DNA from 2 places in the Mycobacterium sp. NGS39 genome. Region 1 is predicted to be linked to the other one. Evidence: predicted binding sites of a transcription regulator. Region 1 holds the regulator's gene; the other holds the start of a gene.
The links. Region 1 encodes LexA, which represses DNA repair genes until DNA is damaged. Its sites were predicted from a motif close to CGAACANNTGTTCG; they were not measured.
Positions count from the first base shown of each region.

Region 2: AC5Y39_RS13745 (error-prone DNA polymerase) is a predicted target of LexA. The motif match lies at 2,574-2,587, and genes of this name have one in related genera.

Region 1 covers NZ_JCALDH010000003.1:399,883-405,732, reverse strand. The annotation lists gene AC5Y39_RS06690 (PhzF family phenazine biosynthesis protein) at 1-363, shown strand, start outside; gene nrdR (transcriptional regulator NrdR) at 368-832, opposite strand; gene AC5Y39_RS06680 (LysM peptidoglycan-binding domain-containing protein) at 925-1,371, opposite strand; gene lexA (transcriptional repressor LexA) at 1,565-2,215, shown strand; gene AC5Y39_RS06670 (hypothetical protein) at 2,250-2,510, shown strand; gene AC5Y39_RS06665 (acyl-CoA dehydrogenase family protein) at 2,576-3,736, opposite strand; gene AC5Y39_RS06660 (hypothetical protein) at 3,828-4,331, shown strand; gene hflX (GTPase HflX) at 4,341-5,756, opposite strand; gene dapF (diaminopimelate epimerase) at 5,803-5,850, opposite strand, start outside.
Region 2 covers NZ_JCALDH010000008.1:235,309-241,158, forward strand. The annotation lists gene AC5Y39_RS13730 (MaoC family dehydratase) at 1-854, shown strand, start outside; gene AC5Y39_RS13735 (acyl-CoA thioesterase) at 857-1,708, opposite strand; gene AC5Y39_RS13740 (DUF899 domain-containing protein) at 1,747-2,445, opposite strand; gene AC5Y39_RS13745 (error-prone DNA polymerase) at 2,601-5,850, shown strand, end outside.

The sequences.
Region 1 (5,850 bases):
GAGTTGACGACGGTACGCGCACGCGCCGACTGGGCGCCGGAGTTTGCCTTCCACGAACTGCCCTCGCCCGACGACGTCGTCAACGCGGATCCCGACGACTACCCCGAAGACGACCCGCACTACATCTGGGCCTGGCTCGACAAGTCGCGCGGACACCTGCGCTCGCGGATGTTCGCGGCTGACCTCGGCGTCGCCGAAGACGAGGCGACCGGCGCGGCGGCCGTGCGCATCACCGACATTCTCAGCCGGGATCTCACGATCACCCAGGGCAAAGGTTCCGTCATCTACACCCGGTGGAGCCCTGAGGGGTGGGTGACGGTGGGCGGCCGCGTCGTCGACGATGGCACCGTGCGCGTCGACTGAAGGGTTACTTCGACGCGCTGACCTTGCGGTGGGCGCGCAGGGCCTCGATCTCCCGCTCGAAGTCGTCGGCGGAGGTGAACGACCGGTACACCGACGCGAACCGTAAATAGGCCACCTCGTCCAAGTCGCGCAGCGGACCCAGAATGGCCAGGCCGACCTCGTGGCTGGGCACCTCGGGGGAGCCGGTGGCCCGCACGGTGTCTTCCACTTGTTGCGCGAGCAGGTTGAGCGCGTCGTCGTCGACCTGGCGGCCCTGACATGCCCGTCGCACGCCGCGGATCACCTTCTCGCGGCTGAACGGTTCGGTGACCCCACTGCGCTTGACCACCGCCAGCACGGCCGTCTCGACGGTGGTGAACCTGCGCCCGCATTCCGGGCATGAGCGTCTGCGTCGGATCGCTTGGCCCTCATCGGTTTCCCGCGAGTCGACCACCCGGGAATCGGGATGGCGGCAGAACGGACAGTGCATGACTGCTCCTTCGCCGCGCAGACATTCGGTCGAGTCGAACGCCTCCGAGACTACCCGCGGGCGGCGGACGCGGCCCAACGTCGCCGCGGACATCACCCGAGCGGGGCGATCAGCGTCTGCCCGGCATCCAGCGCTGCAGAGTCGAGGTGATTGAGCTCCCGGATCCGCTCGATCACCCCGGCCACCGGCGCGTCCGGCGCCACTCTGGCCGCAAGCCGCTGCAGATTCTCGCCGGGCTGCACCTGCACGACCGCCAACTGCTGCGGCGCGGAGGTGCCCGTCGTGTCGGCGCTGCGGGCTTGGGCGATCGCGATGAGCCACACCGTGATCAGGGCTGCGACCGCCGCCAGCATGACGGTCACGGTGGTGCTGACGCGTCGCGGCCGGTGCGGTGCACACGACACCGCCACGCCTGTCGCCCGATATTTGACCGCGGCACCGCCTGGCCGGTTCGGTACGGGACGGCGAGCCCGAAGGGTCGGCGCCGGTACGTCCCACGTGTCGATCACGGTCATGAGCGCCCCTTCTGTCGTCACCATTCGCTCCTTTGTTCGAATATAGTCGATCATGCGTTCGAAGTCCGAACATTTGATCGATGTGTACCAGAGGGGTCCGACAGGCTCGCGTCCTGAGACATCACAGTCCGACAGGCTCGCTCGCTCCCGATCACGAATGCGACACGCCTCGAACACATGTTTGAAGATGTCTGTGACGACAGCTAGATTTGCAGTCATGAGCGACAGCAGCGGTCTCACCCAACGTCAGCGGACCATCTTGGAGGTGATCCGCGCATCGGTCACCACCAGGGGATATCCGCCGAGCATCCGGGAGATCGGCGACGCCGTCGGCCTCACCTCCACGTCGTCGGTGGCACATCAGCTGCGCACGCTGGAACGCAAGGGCTATCTGCGCCGCGACCCGAATCGTCCCCGCGCCGTCGATGTACGCGGGGCCGACGACGCGGCGACGGCGGTCACCACTGATGTCGCCGGTTCTGACGCGCTGCCGGAACCGACGTTCGTGCCCGTGCTCGGACGCATTGCCGCAGGCGGGCCCATCCTCGCCGAGGAGGCGGTCGAAGACGTGTTCCCGCTGCCCCGCGAATTGGTGGGCGAGGGGTCGTTGTTCCTGCTCAAGGTCGTGGGCGAGTCGATGGTCGACGCCGCGATCTGCGACGGCGACTGGGTGGTGGTGCGACAGCAGAACACCGCCGACAACGGCGACATCGTCGCGGCGATGATCGACGGGGAAGCCACTGTGAAGACGTTCAAGCGCACCGGCAACCAGGTTTGGCTGATGCCGCACAACCCCGCGTTCGATCCGATTCCCGGCAACGATGCCGCGATTCTCGGCCGCGTGGTGACGGTGATCCGCAAAATCTGACCCGCACACCGCGCCTCGGGTGCAAGGTGGATTCATGCGTGCGTTCCGGGCGGTGCGAGTGATTTCAGCAGCGGCGATGGCAGCAGCAGCGCTCGTCGTCCCCGCGGTCGCCTCCCCCGGCGCCGAAAGCCATGTCGCGATGTGTCCGCGCGGCATGGTGCCCAATCCCAACGGCTACGGCTGCATACCGCAGCTGGGACCCGGCGGCGCGTTCGTCGGAGCCCCGAGTCAGGAAGTGCTCACCCGCTGCAACGGCAACATCTACATCTGCGTGTGGCCGTACCCGGTTCCCTGATCCGCACCAAGGACACAGCCCGCGCGGCTCACCGAACAGACTGCGCCAGTTGACGTTTCGCCGGCTCAGACGCCCAGCGAGCGTCCGATGATTTCCTTCATGATCTCGGTCGTACCGCCGTAGATCGTTTGCACCCGGGCATCCAGATACGCGCGCGCAATCGGGTATTCGCGCATGTAGCCGTAGCCGCCGTGCAGCTGCAGGCACCGGTCGATCAGATGGACCTGCTTTTCGGTGGAGTACCACTTGGCCATCGCGGCCTGCTCGGCGGTCAGCTTCTCGTCGAGGTGCAGCCGGATGAACTCGTCGACCATGATCCGCACCACGGTTGCTTCGGTGGCCAGCTCGGCGAGCAGAAAGCGGCTGTTCTGGAAACTGCCGATCGGCTTGCCGAAAGCCTTGCGCTCCTTGGTGTACTGCAGCGTCGACTCCAGCACGGCCTCCATCGCTGCGGCCGCCATGATCGCGATCGAGATGCGCTCCTGTGGCAGGTTCTGCATCAGGTAGATGAAGCCCTTGCCTTCCTCACCGAGCAGGTTCTCGGCGGGCACCTTGACGTCGGTGAACGACAGCTCGGCGGTGTCCTGGGCGTCCAACCCGATCTTGTCCAGATGACGGCCGCGCTCGAAGCCTTCCATTCCGCGCTCGACGACCAGCAGCGAGAAGCCCTGCGCGCCCTTCTCCGGATCGGTCTGCGCGACGACGATCACCAGGTCGGAGTTGATGCCGTTGGTGATGAAGGTCTTCGCCCCGTTGAGGATGTAGTGGTCACCTTCTTTGACCGCGCGGGTCTTGATGCCCTGCAGGTCGCTGCCGGTGCCCGGCTCGGTCATCGCGATCGCGGTGATCAGCTCGCCGGTACAGAACTTCGGCAGCCAGCGTTGCTTCTGCTCTTCGTTGGCCAGCCTCAGCAGATACGGGGCCACCACGTCGTTGTGCAGCCCGAAGCCGATTCCGCTGTAGCGGCCCTTGGTGGTCTCTTCGGTGATGATCGTGTTGTACCGGAAGTCTGCGTTGCCGCCGCCGCCGTATTCCTCGGGCACCGCCATTCCCAGAAAGCCCTGCTTGCCGGCCTCCAGCCAGACGCCGCGGTCGACGATCTTGTCCTTCTCCCACTGCTCGTGGTACGGCGCGACGTGGCGCTCCAAGAAGGAGCGATAGGACTCGCGGAACAGCTCGTGCTCGGGCTCGAAAAGGGTGCGCTGGTATCTGACGACATTGCCCACGGCGTGACCTCCGGTATCGGGAACCTGCGCCCAAAGATATACCAACCGGATGGTTGGTTTGGTCGCCGGCCACGCGTCCTACAGTGAAACCGTGGCCGAGGTCATCCGTGTCCGAGAGCGTGGGCGGATAATCGAGTTCACGTTCGACGACCTGATGCGCTACCACGGCGCAGGCTCTCCCGGCGGCGTGGCGAACGCATTCAAAGTTCTGCAGCGTGCGTTCGAGGTGCTCTCACCCGACGCGCCGCCGCAGCGCCGCGAGGTGGTGGTGCGAACCGCGTTCCGCGGCCCCGGGGCACGCGACGGGATCGAGGCGGTGACGCGGGCAGTCAGCGACGGCCGCTACGTCGTGGATCCCGCATTGTCACGTCGCGACCTCGGACGGCTGCGCGAGAGTTTCGTCTTCGAAGTCGGCATCGGCGACCGTTCGGCGACGCTGGTGCTGCGCGACGGGTTCGTCACCGAAGAATTCATCAACCTCGCCCAGAACGACGCCCGCACCGAGGCCGAGGAGGCGCGGCTGGACGTGTTGAAAGCCGAACTGGCGCAACGCATCATGGCCGCAGACGCAGCCGACGTGTACGAAATCGCATAGGCGCCGACGCTAGGTCGACGCGAATTCGCGCAGGCTCGCCGCCAAGGCCACCGGAACCCGCGCTTTGATCCGGGTGCCGTCGGCGTTGTGTTCGGACTCCTGCACGCGACCGTCGGCATGGACGCGGGCCACCAGATCACCGCGGTGATAAGGAATCACGACGTCGATCGCGGTGTCAGTGGGTACGGCGAGCTCGGCCATCCGGGCCCGCAGGTGGTCCAGCCCCTCGCCGGTTCGAGCGGAGACGAACACCGCGCCGGGCAGCGCGCGCCGCAACTTGGCGAGCACGAGATCACCGGCGGCGTCAATCTTGTTGACTACCAACAGTTCTGGTGCGGCATGGCCGTCGTGATCGGCGACGACCTCCCGGATCACTCCCCGCACCGCGTTGATCTGTGCCAGCGGGTTGGCGTCCGATCCGTCGACCACATGCACCAACAGGTCCGCGTCGACAACCTCTTCCAGGGTCGAGCGGAAAGCCTCGACCAGCTGCGTGGGCAGATGCCTGACGAACCCGACGGTGTCTGTCATGACGAACGGCCGCCCGTCGTCGAATTCGCCTCGGCGCGTAGTCGGTTCGAGGGTGGCGAACAAGGCGTCCTGAACCAGCACGCCGGCGCCGGTGAGTGCGTTGAGGACACTCGACTTGCCCGCGTTGGTGTATCCGACGATCGCGATCGACGGCACGTCGCTGCGCAACCGCCGGCCGCGCTGGGTGTCGCGAGCCTGCTTCATGCCTTTGATCTCGCGGCGCAGCTTGGCCATTCGCTCACGGATCCGGCGACGGTCTGTTTCGATCTTCGTCTCACCGGGGCCACGCAGACCCACACCGCCGGTACTGCCGCCTGCGCGGCCGCCGGCCTGCCGTGACATCGACTCGCCCCAGCCGCGCAGACGCGGCAGCATGTATTCCATCTGCGCCAGCGACACCTGCGCCTTGCCCTCCCGGCTGGTGGCGTGCTGCGCGAAGATGTCGAGGATCAGCGCGGTGCGGTCGATCACCTTCACCTTCACGGCTTTCTCCAGCGCCGTCAGCTGCGCCGGACTCAGCTCGCCATCGCAAATCACGGTGTCGGCGCCAGTGGCGAGCACGATCTCGCGCAGCTCGTTGGCCTTACCGGAGCCGATGTAGGTCGACGCGTCGGGTTTGTCGCGGCGCTGGATCACTCCCTCGAGCACCTGCGAGCCCGCCGTTTCCGCCAGCGCCGCCAACTCGGCCAGGCTGGCCTGGGCGTCGGCCGCACTGCCTTCGGTCCACACGCCGACCAGCACCACGCGTTCGAGCCGCAGCTGGCGGTACTCGACCTCGGAGACGTCGGCAAGTTCGGTCGACAGCCCGGACACGCGGCGCAGGGCGGAGCGGTCTTCGAGAGCCAGTTCGCCGATGCTCGGTGTGTCGTCTACAGGAAATTCTGGATCAGTCATAAGCAATAAGACATGGTGCCCGCCGGATCTGCGGCGCGCACCTGATTTAACACCGCTGTGCCTGCCACCATTCCTCCGAGATTTCCCCGCCGGC
Region 2 (5,850 bases), on a different contig from region 1:
ACGCCGTGGGCGCCAAGACCGAACCGACCGTCTTCGAATGGACCGACCGCGACACACTGCTCTACGCGCTGGGCGTCGGCGCGGGCGTCGACGACCTGGCCTTCACCACGGAGAACAGCCACGGCATCGAGCAGCAGGTGCTGCCCACGTACGCGGTGATCGCGTGCCTACCGTTCGCCGCGGCAGCCAAGATCGGCACGTTCAACTTCGCGATGCTGCTGCATGGCTCGCAGCAGATCAGGCTCTTCGCGCCGCTGCCGCCGGCCGGAAAACTCAGCGTGGTCGCCGAGGTCGCCGACATCCAGGACAAGGGCGAAGGCAAGAACGCGATCGTCATGCTCAAGGCGACGGGCACCGATCCGGACACCAACACGGTGGTCGCCGAGACGCTGACCACCGCGGTGATCCGCGGCGCGGGCGGCTTCGGCGGTCAGCCCGGCCAGCGGCCGGTCGCGCCGCCGATTCCTGACCGGCAGCCGGACGCGAGGATCGCGCTGCCGACGCGTGAAGATCAGGCGTTGATCTACCGGCTCTCCGGCGACCGCAACCCCCTGCACAGCGACCCTTGGTTCGCCCGGGAAATGGCCGGATTCCCGAAGCCGATCCTGCACGGGCTGTGTACGTACGGTGTCGCGGGCCGCGCGCTGGTCGCCGAGCTCGGAGGTGGCGACGCCCACAGGGTCACCGCCGTCGGTGCGCGCTTCACGAAGCCGGTGTTTCCGGGTGAGACGCTGACGACGTCGATCTGGCGGACCGACCCGGGACGCGCGGTGTTCCGCACGGAGGCGTGGAATCCCGACGGGTCAGACGCCCGGGTCGTCCTCGAGGACGGCACCGCCGAGTACTGCGGCTGAGCTCAGCGCCGCCCCAGGTAGCCCTCTTGCACCACTGTGCAGACAAGCTGTCCGGCCCTGTTGTAGATCGCGCCGTTGGACAGTCCGCGTGCGCCGATGCCGCTGGGCGAATGTTGTTCGTAGAGCAGCCAATCCGAGAAGTCCGGCGTGCGGTGAAACCACATCGCGTGATCGAGCGAGGCGATGCTGCCGGCCACCGGCGGACGTCGCGTCAGATACAGCACGGGATCGAGGATCGACCAGTCGCTGATGTAGGCGAGCAGACCCAATGCGGTCAGGGGGTCGGCGGGCACGTCGCCCGGGGCGCGAAACCACAGTCGGGCTTGCGGGCCCGGCGCGGCGGGAAGGTCGGCGGCCAGCAACGGCGGCGGGTCGACGTAGCGCATCTCCACCGGCCTCGGCTGCACCCAGAATCCGTCGAGCACGTCCGCGTAATCAGCGAGCTGGATCTCCAACGGTTGCAATGCTTCTGGGGGTGGCACGACAGGCATGGGCTGCTGGTAGTCGATGCCGTCGACGGGCTCGCTGAACGATGCCAGCGCTTCGAGGATCACCCGGTCGTCGCCCTGGGTGACCGCAACCGCACGAGCCGAGAATGTGCCACCGTCACGAAGCCGGGTGACGTTGTACTGCAACGGTTCTCGCGGGTCACCCGGGCGCAGGAAATACAGATGCACGCTGTGCGGCACACGGTCGGGCGCTGTGCGCCCGGCCGCCATCAGCGCCTGAGCCGCCACCTGCCCGCCGAAGACTCGCGTGTTGCGGGTGTCGTCGGGCTGCGGGCCGATGAACGCATCGTGACCGGCCGATTGCAGGTCGAGCAGCGCCAGGATGTCGGTCAGCGTCTCGGCCACGGCAACGATCATCGCCGATCGCCGTCGGTGACGTTCGGTTAGCCCTGCCCGTAGCGCTGGGCGATCGCCGGGGAGTCCAGCCAGCCGGAGTACGTGGGCTTTTTCGGCCAGCCGGCGGGCGAGTCTTGCCATTCCTCCTGGCGGCCCCACGGCAGGATGTCCAGCAGCCCGAACGTGTAGCCGAGCTGCTCGGTGCCGCGGCCGTTGGTGTGCCAGGTGCGGTAGACCGCCTCCTCGCCCGACGGAGCCGTCGCACGCAGGAACACGTTGACACCGAAGCCGCCGCCGGGTGGCGCGTCGACGTCGGCGCCGAACGTGCTGTCCGCCGACGAATACCAGTCCATCGTGTTGCCCACCTTGGCGCGGTAGGCCAACGCCTCGTCGATCGGGCCGTTGGTGACGACGACGAAGCGGGCGTCGTAGCTGTCCAGGAAATCGAGCCGGGTGAACTGGGAGGTGAACCCGGTGCAGCCGCCGCACTGCCACTCGGCGCCGTCGGTCCACATGTGGTGGTAGGTGATCAGCTGCGAACGCCCCTGGAACACGTCGGCCAGCCGGACCGGGCCGTCGGCGCTCGTCAGCGTGTACTCGGGCATCTCGACCATCGGCAGCCGCCGGCGCTGAGCGGCGATGGCGTCGAGCTCGCGGGTGGCGGCCTTTTCACGGCGGCGCAGTTCGTCGAGCGCGCGGCGCCAGGTCTGCTGATCGACGACGGGTGGTTTGGCGGAAAGGGTCATGCCGTGTAGACCCTCCGGGACGCCCATTTTCATCGCGATCTGCGGTGATTTTGGTGCGTTTTCCGGCGCTCAGCGCACGGAAACGCACCGAAATCGCGCGTGCCGGAAGCGGTGTTCTGGTTTGTGATCGAACATCAGTTCGATACCATGGCTCAGTGGGATGGTTCACTGGGCCGAGCTGGGGCGAGATCGAGCGGGTGCTCAACAGCAAGCCCCGCCGCGCCGGCGCGCCGTTGGAGGATCCCCTTGACCTCGGCGGACCGGCCGCCTCCCGTAAACGCGGCGCCTACCTTCGGCCCGACGTCCAGCCGGCGTCATCTCAGGTGCCCTACGCCGAATTGCATGCTCACTCGGCCTACAGCTTTCTCGACGGCGCCAGCACTCCCGAAGAGCTGGTCGAAGAAGCCGCTCGGCTCGACCTGCGCGCCATCGCGCTGACCGACCACGACGGTCTCTACGGTGTGGTGCGGTTCGCCGAAGCCGCCAAGGAACTGGGCATGCGCACGGTGTTCGGTGCGGAACTGTCGCTGTCGAACACCCCGCGCACCGAGCACCCCGACCCGCCCGGCCCACACCTTCTGGTGCTGGCCCGCGGACCCGAAGGGTACCGGCGGCTGTCACGCCAACTGTCCAAAGCGCATCTGGCCGGCGGCGAGAAAGGCAAACCGCGGTATGACTTAGACGCCCTCACCGAGGCCGCCGGCGGCCACTGGCACATCCTCACCGGATGCCGCAAAGGCCATGTGCGCCAAGCACTTATCACCCATGGACCGGAGGCGGCCGAAAAGGCGCTGGCCGATCTGGTGGACCGGTTCGGGCAGAGGCGAGTCAGTATCGAGTTGACGACGCACGGTCAGCCGCTTGACGACGAACACAACGCGGCGCTGGCGGCGCTGGCACCCAAGTTCGGGCTTGGATGTCATCGGCCAGGCGGCTCCGGTGTGGGCGTCGTCGCCACCACCGGCGCACACTTCGCCGAACCGTCCCGCGCGCGGCTGGCCATGGCGATGGGCGCGATCCGGGCTCGGCGCTCACTCGACGAGGCCGCCGGATACCTTGCGCCGCTGGGGGGTTCGCATCTGCGTTCCGGTACGGAGATGGCCCGGCTGTTTCCCGTAGAGGTGGTGACGGCCGCCGCCGACCTCGGCGAGCAGTGTGCGTTCGCGCTGGAGCTCATCGCACCGCAACTGCCGCCGTTCGACGTACCCGACGGGCACACCGAGGACAGCTGGCTGCGGCATCTGACCATGGCAGGAGCACGTGAGCGGTATGGACCGCCGGAGCGGGCATCGCGGGCCTACGCGCAGATCGAACATGAGCTGGAGGTGATCAAGGCGCTCAAGTTCCCAGGGTATTTCCTTGTGGTGCATGACATCACGCGGTTCTGCCGCCAAAACGGCATCTTGTGTCAGGGCCGGGGATCGGCGGCTAACTCCGCGGTCTGCTATGCGCTCGGGGTCACCGCGGTCGACCCGATCGCCAACGAGTTGTTGTTCGAGCGGTTCCTGTCACCCGAACGCGACGGGCCGCCCGACATCGACATCGACATCGAGTCGGACCTGCGTGAGAAGGCGATCCAGTACGTCTATGACCGCTACGGCCGTGACTACGCCGCCCAAGTGGCCAACGTCATCACCTACCGCGGCCGCAGCGCGGTTCGGGATATGGCTCGCGCGCTTGGGTTTTCGCAAGGGCAGCAGGATGCGTGGAGCAAGCAGATCAGCCGGTGGAACGGGGTTCGCCCAGAAAATGGGGCACAGTCTCCTGATGTGGCAGACATTCCAGAGCCGGTGATCGACCTGGCGCTGCAGATCTCCAACCTGCCCCGGCACATGGGCATCCACTCCGGCGGCATGGTGATCTGCGACCGGCCCATCGCTGACGTGTGCCCGGTGGAATGGGCCCGCATGGAGAACCGCAGTGTACTGCAGTGGGACAAAGACGATTGTGCGGCAATAGGTTTGGTGAAATTCGACATGCTCGGCCTCGGCATGCTCTCGGCGCTGCACTACGCGATCGACCTGGTGCGCGAGCACAAGGGCATCGACGTGGACCTGGCCAAGCTCGACCTGTCCGAGCCCGCGGTCTACGAGATGCTGCAGAAGGCCGACTCCGTCGGCGTGTTCCAGGTGGAGTCGCGCGCGCAGATGGCCACGCTGCCGCGCCTGCGACCCCGGATGTTCTACGACCTCGTGGTCGAGGTGGCACTGATCCGGCCCGGCCCGATCCAGGGCGGCTCGGTGCACCCGTACATCAAACGCCGCAACGGTGAAGAGCCCGTCACCTACGACCACCTGTCGATGGAGCCGGCGCTGCGAAAGACGTTGGGAGTGCCGCTGTTCCAGGAACAGCTGATGCAGCTGGCGGTCGACTGCGCCGGGTTCACCGCCGCCGAGGCCGACCAGCTCAGGCGTGCGATGGGCTCCAAACGCTCCACCGAAAAGATGCAGCGGCTCAAGGGCCGGTTCTACGACGGCATGCGCCAGCGCCACGGCATCACCGGCGAGGTCGCCGACCGGATCTACGAAAAACTGGAGGCGTTCGCCAACTTCGGTTTCCCGGAAAGCCATTCGCTGAGCTTCGCGTCGCTGGTGTTCTACTCGTCGTGGTTCAAGCTGCACCACCCGGCGGCGTTCTGCGCGGCGCTGCTGCGCGCGCAGCCGATGGGCTTCTATTCGCCGCAGTCACTGGTCGCCGACGCCCGTCGGCACGGGGTCGTCGTCCACTCACCCGACGTCAACGCCAGCCTCGCGCACGCCACGCTGGAAAACCGCGGGACCGAGGTGCGGCTGGGGCTGGGGGCGGTCCGCCAGATCGGCGACGAACTGGCGCAGGCGATCGTCGACGAGCGAAAAGCCAACGGGCCGTTCGCTTCTCTTCTCCACCTGACGTCGCGTGTGCAGCTGAGTGTGCCGCAGACCGAGGCACTGGCCACGGCCGGCGCGCTGGGCTGTTTCGGGGTCAGCCGCCGAGAAGCGCTGTGGGCGGCCGGAGCGGCAGCCACCCAACGGCCCGATCGGCTACCGGGCGTCGGGTCGTCGTCGCACATCCCGTCGCTGCCGGGCATGACGGAGCTGGAGTTGTCCGCGGCCGACGTGTGGGCCACCGGCATCTCCCCGGATAGCTATCCGACGCAGTTCCTGCGTGAGCATCTCGACGCGCTCGGGGTCATTCCCGCCGACCAGCTGTTGAATGTGCCCGACGGCACCCGGGTGCTGATCGCCGGGGCGGTGACGCATCGTCAGCGGCCCGGCACCGCGCGGGGAGTGACGTTTTTGAACCTCGAGGATGAAACCGGAATGGTCAACGTGCTGTGCACGCCGGGAGTGTGGGCGAGGCACCGCCGCGTGGCCCAGACCGCGCCGGCCATGCTGATCCGCGGTCAGTTGCAGAACGCCACCGGCG